2 regions of the Psychrobacter sp. PL19 genome follow, and region 1 is predicted to be linked to the other one. Evidence: predicted binding sites of a transcription regulator. Region 1 holds the regulator's gene; the other holds the start of a gene.
What was found. The regulator PhoB, encoded in region 1, activates phosphate uptake and scavenging genes when phosphate is short. The targets are predictions, from matches to a motif close to TGTCATNAANCTGTCATAA.
Positions count from the first base shown of each region.

Region 2: a site for PhoB is predicted at 1,985-2,003, ahead of pstS (phosphate ABC transporter substrate-binding protein PstS). Genes of this name have one in related genera too.

Region 1 covers NZ_JAGING010000001.1:935,956-939,388, forward strand. The annotation lists gene asd (archaetidylserine decarboxylase) at 1-623, opposite strand, end outside; gene dtd (D-aminoacyl-tRNA deacylase) at 740-1,204, shown strand; gene phoB (phosphate regulon transcriptional regulator PhoB) at 1,490-2,194, shown strand; gene phoR (phosphate regulon sensor histidine kinase PhoR) at 2,332-3,433, shown strand, end outside.
Region 2 covers NZ_JAGING010000001.1:487,984-491,416, forward strand. The annotation lists gene pstC (phosphate ABC transporter permease subunit PstC) at 1-621, opposite strand, end outside; gene pstS (phosphate ABC transporter substrate-binding protein PstS) at 741-1,895, opposite strand; TPP riboswitch at 2,265-2,389, shown strand; gene thiC (phosphomethylpyrimidine synthase ThiC) at 2,713-3,433, shown strand, end outside.

The sequences.
Region 1 (3,433 bases):
GTTTCGATACCAGCGACAATCATAGCGCCAACCATTACTACTGCGGCTTTACCATATTCAGTATCGAACATACATACCAAGCGCTCGTTACGGGCAAATAAGTCAGGAACGTTGGCAGCAGTGGTAGTATTGACTGAAAACAAGGTGCCAGGAACATAACGAGTCTTGGTTAAGGTGCCAGAAAATGGCATATGGACGCGGTGATAGTTGCTGGGCGCTAGATAGACAGTAGCGAAGCTACCATCCGCGAAATAACTGCCATCTTCACTATTGGCAAGCAGCTGACCCACATCGTAGTGCCGCCCTTTGGCTTGTAGCAGCTTATGATCTTGTATCTGTCCTAGCTGTGATATCACCCCATCGGCAGGGCTGACGATACCATTAATGGTGTTATCAATGGTGCGTGCATCATCCTTAAGCTCGCGAGTAAAGAAGTCGTTAAAGCTCTCATACGCCTTAAAGCTCTGGCGCTCACAGTCATCTAAATGTACATTATAGGCTTTGGCAAAGCTGCGAATAAAGACGCGCTTGACGACAGGGTGACGGCTTGCGGCCAAGCGTCCAGCAACCTTGCTCAGCTGCTGCTGCGGGACAAATTGCTGTAGAGTGGTGAATAAAGTCATAACAAGGCTACCGAAATAGGGTTTAAAATAAGAATAGATAACAGGTAAATGAATGACTATATTTTACCATGAACAGCGTATTAGCGCATACTCATAATCTGCTAAGGAGTCATTCAGTGAAAGCACTTATTCAGCGAGTAAGCCGTGCCAGCGTCGCGGTTGATGGCAATTATGTTGGCAAAATTGAGCATGGAATATTAGCTTATATTGGGCTGGGACATGACGATAGTTTGCAAAGTGCGCAGCGGTTAGTAGATAAAATCCTTACTTATCGTATTTTCGAAAACCATGTTGAAAGTGATAGCGACCCTGCTAAGCGTGGTAAATTAGACCTGAATGTGCAGCAAGTTGGTGGTGGACTGTTACTGATTTCACAATTTACTTTAATGGCCAACACCAATAATGGTCGTCGGCCGGATTTTGGTGGCGCGATGAAGCCCGATGCCGCGCAATCATTATTCGCTGAGCTGATAGCTTATGCAGAAACTCAGTATCATATAACTGCCAGCGGGCAGTTCGGGGCTAATATGCAAGTCGAGAGTATTAATGATGGGCCGCTTAATTTTTTATTAGAAGTATAGAGGCTCTAGAATATATGGCTCAATAGAGCCAAAAGTAAATTTAAGGCTAAATTGTCATCAAGTCGTCATAATAATACTGTTTAATAACAGTAGTGTGGCGAGTTTTTATAGTGACGCTACCTTAAAATAGACACAGTATGGTTGGGAGAAGCTTTCGAAGCCTCTGGAGTGATGCAGTCACACAGCAAGCTAGAAAAATTTTATTGGCTATACGAAGTCATATATGAATTTAATTTCTTTAGAAGATGAGCCACTTAACATCTCCCTTCTGACTAAGGCTGTCGTATGCAAAATGAGCAAATTTTGATTGTCGAAGATGAGCCGGCAATTCGTGAAATGATTGTCATGACCTTAGAGATGGCAGGATTTGACTGTTTGCAAGCCGTTGATATACCCGAAGCGCACCAACAAGTGGTGGACCATCGTCCCGCGCTCATTTTGCTAGATTGGATGCTGCCGGGTGATAAAAGCGGCGTTGATTTTTGCCGAATGCTCAAAAAAGATGCGCTACTGTCTGAGATTCCGGTCATTATGCTCACGGCTAAAGGTGAAGAAGACCATAAGGTGCAAGGTCTAGATGCTGGGGCGGACGACTATATTACCAAGCCATTCTCAACCCGTGAGTTGGTCTCGCGTATTAAGGCGGTGCTGCGCCGGAGCAGTTTGCTAAGTACGGATAAGCCCATTGAAGTGGCAGGATTGAGCCTTGATCCCAAAAGTCAGCGGGTCAGTGCGGAGGGCAAGGTGATCGATATTGGGCCGACTGAATATCGATTGTTGGCGTTTTTTATGAGTCATCCAGAGCGCGCTTATACCCGTACTCAGCTGCTTGACCAAGTTTGGGGCGGTAATGTATATATCGAAGACCGCACCATTGATGTGCATATTCGCCGTCTACGCAAACTATTACAGCCTTACGATTGTGCCACCTTAATTCAAACCGTACGCGGCACTGGTTATCGGTTTTCTAGCTTAGTTGAACAAGAGTGATTACGCAGGAATAAGGAGTGATTTCTATAATTTTATTATTCTGATTACTGCTTATTAATAGGGTTATTCATAAATAAGAGTATATATTAATGGCTCCTAGGATATTTTTCTGACATTTCTAAAGGTAGTGCACGTTTATGATGACGCCTGCGGATAATAAGACACAGCCAGCACCGCGTTATGCGCTGTTGTGGGCCGATATATGCTGGCTACTATTTTGGCTAAGTAGTGGGGTGGCGCTGGGTTTATATACTTCATACCTGCTAGAAAGCGTGATTGTGGCGCTGTTGTTGTACAGTTTATGGCGAATGTACAGCTTACATCGCTTTAATGCTTGGATTAACAAACCAGTGAATACGCCGTCCCCAGAAATGCTTGGCGGGCTTAGTGTAATAGCCTCTCAGCTGTATCAAAAACGCAAACAAGAAAAGTTTACCCAACAAAAATTGATGGGACTGGTTAAGAAAATCAGAAGTTCTTTATTAGCCCTACAAGATGCGGTTATTTTGCTCAACGATACTGACGGCTTAGAGTGGTGGAACCAGGCAGCAGAAGACCTACTAGTACTACAGTCTAGTGACCAAGGTAATAGCATTTTTAATTTGATTACTGTGCCGGAGTTTCGACAGTATTATCAAACAACGGCCGCGCCAAATAATGGTATTCATTTGGTATCGTGGAAAAACCCCGAGCGCTATTTAAAATGTGAAGTGACCCATTTCGGTGGTGAAAAGTTGCTGATCATTTATGACGTCACGCGTTTACAACATCTAGAGCAAATGCGCCGTGATTTTGTCGCCAATGTATCGCATGAACTGCGGACGCCATTAACGGTACTAATGGGCTATCTTGAGACCTTTTCTGATCAGGCAGATATTGCGCCACAGTGGCAACGCGGTTTTAAACTTATGACCCAACAAACTGCGCGGATGAACAGCATTGTCAACGATTTATTATTATTATCCCGATTAGAAAACGAAGAAAAGCCTGCGCTCAGCATGATAGATATGAGCCGGTTGCTCACCCAGCTATTCGATGACGCTAAGGTCTATAACAAGGAATACGAGCATCAGATTAGCTTGCAGGTAAATACTGACAGCAATCTATATGGTGCGGAGTTGTATTTAAATAGCGCCTTGTCAAACTTGGTGGTTAATGCCATCAAATATACCCCAAAAGGCGGTAACATTATTATCAGTTGGACTGCGACTGCACAGGGTTGCTCGTTTGCAGTCACTG
Region 2 (3,433 bases), 450 kb from region 1:
GCCGTATGCAGATTCTTTCAGCAGCGCCGGTACGACCGCAAATACGTCGCGCATAGTGGCGGCAATAAAAGGAATGATCATAATGGCGAGTACTAAGGAAGCGGTAAATAAGCCAATACCCATCGGGACACCGACGAACAGCTTGCCGATGATTGGTAGACCACCTAGATTCTCTGTCAGCCATGGCTGGATATGATTACCAAAGAAAGGGGCAAATACAAACAATCCCCACATACCGTAAATAATAGAAGGAATACCTGCTAATAGCTCGATGGCAATGCCTAGCGGCTTTTTGAGAAATGGTGGACACAGTTCAGTCAAAAATATCGCAATACCAAAGCTGATAGGAACCGCTATAACCAGTGCCATGGCTGAGGTGACCAAGGTGCCGTAAATTGGCGCTAAAGCCCCGTATTCGTTCGCGACCGGGTCCCAATTGTTGCTGGTATAAAAATCCAGCCCAAACGCCTGCATACTTGGCCAAGCACCAATAACCAGCGACAATAAAATTGCCCCTAAGCTTAACAACACAAAGAGTGCCGCCACTTTGGTAGTGTTGACAAATATTGCATCCCAACGTTTCTGTTTGTTCAGTTGTGTCTGCAAATTAAATCCTGCCATGACCACCTCAATAGTTGCTTTAATAGGTGTGATTTGGATATAAACAATTTAGATATGAGCGACGCCTATGATCTGCTTATCAGCAAACCATAGGCGTGTGCGAAGGTACGTTGTTACTATTACTGCGGGGTATATACCGGCTTACCGTCTTTGCCCACTACTTGCTGCCAGCTGTCTTTGAATAAAGCAACAGCGGTATCAGAAAACGGGACATAATCAAGCGCAGTTGCTGCATCATCACCTTGATCATAAGCCCAGCTAAAGAAGTTCAGTACGCCAGCAACTTGCTTGGGATCTTGCGGCTGCTTATGTACTAAAATAAAGGTTGCAGCGGCAATCGGCCATGCCTCGGCAGTTTCAGAGTTGGTAATAACCTTATAAAAGCCTGCTTGCTGTGCCCAATCAATATCGCCAGCGGCGGCAAAGCTTTCTATAGAAGGTTGTACGAAATTACCAGCGGCATTCTTGAGTGCCACATGTGACATATTGTTTTGTTTGGCATAAGCGTATTCAACATAGCCAATTGCATTGTCCATTCGGTTGACATAGCTTGCTACGCCTTCGTTACCCTTACCTGCCGCACCACGATCAGAAGTTGGCCATTTAACAGTCTTGTCGACCCCCACATTATTTTTCCAATCGGGAGATACTTTGGCTAAATAATCAGTAAAGTTGAAAGTCGTCCCTGAGCCATCTGAGCGAAATACGGTAGTAATGGGACTGTCCGGCAGGCTTAAATCTGGATTCAACTGCACGATAGCAGGATCGTTCCACTTGCTGATGTTACCCAAATAGATATCGGCTAGCATTTTGCCATCGAGCTTTAATGCACCAGGCTCTATGCCTTTAATATTAACCACTGGCACCACGCCGCCAATGACCATTGGGAATTGAATTAGACCTTCTTTCGTTAATTCTTCTGGCGTCATTGGCGCATCTGAAGCACCAAAATCAACAGTACCTGCGACTATCTGCTTAATACCACCTGACGAGCCAATAGATTGATAATTGACTTGCCCACCGGTAGCACCGTTGTAATCGGCTGACCATTTGGCGTATATAGGCTGTGGAAACGACGCACCGGCGCCAGTGATATTCATGGATACTTGATCGCTACTAGCAGAGCTAGCGTTATTTGATCCGCTACTATCAGCACTATTATTCGCGGCTGCGCTACTGTCAGTCGCGGGTGCTACAGCGGTGTCGGTTGATTTATCACATGCCGTAAGCACTAAGGTACAACTGACGGCCACTGCTAATAATGAATAACGCATATAAGACTCCTGAAGTATGACAACTGCAAAGGTTTAATAACTGCACTAGATAGTATGATCCCTGACATGCGTTGCAGTGTGCCAAGCTTTGATGACAGTTTGATGACAACCGTAATAGCAACTGTAAAAAAACAATAACCATCAAGTTAGAAGATTTTTGCTGTGACTAAACCCGTTTTTAATAACCAGTCTAAAATTGCATAGCACTGAATGGTATGACTAAACTGAATGGTATGACTAAACAGTAGGGCTAAACAGTAGGAATAGAATATTTTAAGGAAGTAACACAGCCTGAGAGGATTTTTTATAAGACTAAATATCATTAGCAGTCATAGCAGAAGTTTGTTAGTATAAAGTTGATTTACAACACTGACAGACTCGGGGTGCGATGTATCAATGACTGATTTATAAGCAGTCATTAATACATCGCTGAGAGATCACCCGCCGAACCTGATGCGGTTAGTACCGACGCAGGGAAGTCTAAGCTGATGTTATCGTCTTGCAAAGGGCGCGCAGAAATGCCTTATTATTAGAATCACTCTTTAGCCCAAGTTCAGTCGCTAACGTTTGCCGGCTAATAAGCCAGTAAATAACTCACCAGCTGATAAACTGGCTGATAAACCGACTGACAAAGAGTATGGCGGTTAATAATAAGTAGCGCCCAACAATCAAGTTAGATTTATGCCCTATCATTATGTTTGTTAGCGCAGTGACTTTAAATCTATGATTGAATTTGCCTACGTAGCTATCGCTTACCCCCGCAGATTCTGGCGGTGTTGCCTTTAACAATGGACAACACAACACGCTAGGACAGCATATGACTACTGCAATAGATACCTTAAAAAACACGCCAAACGCTAATGCACAGATAGACGCACACGCCGTCGATACCTATATCCCAGCTAACCTCTCAAATGCCGCTAACGCGACTAAAGATAAAGCGGATAAAAAAGCAGATGCCCTAAAAACCCCGGCTCATCGTGCTGCTACTGATGCCCGTTTTGAAGAAGATGCCCGCGACTTACACCGTATTCTCCCCGCTTCCCGTAAAGTATATATCGAAGGCTCAAGGCCCGATATTCAAGTGCCGATGCGTGAAATCAGCTTAGCCGACACGTCGGTGGGCGGTACGGGTGACAAAGAAGGCGAGCACAATCCGCCATTTTATGTCTATGATACCTCAGGCGTCTATACTGACCCCAACGCCACTATTGATCTTACTAAAGGCCTACCAAAACTGCGCGAAGGCTGGATAAACGAACGCGGTGATACTGAACAGCTGGCTGGCCTATCAAGCAGCTACGGACAGACGCGTGCCCGCGACATCAGCACTGCCAATCTAAGATTCGCCCATATTGATAAACCGCGCCGTGCCAAAGATGTCGCTGGTAAAACTGGCAATGTCACGCAAATATACTATGCACGCCAAGGTATTATTACCCCTGAAATGGAATATATCGCCATTCGCGAAACCCAAAAGCAGCATGAATCAACGGATATGCGCCAACATGATGGCGAGACTTTTGGCGCAAGTACCC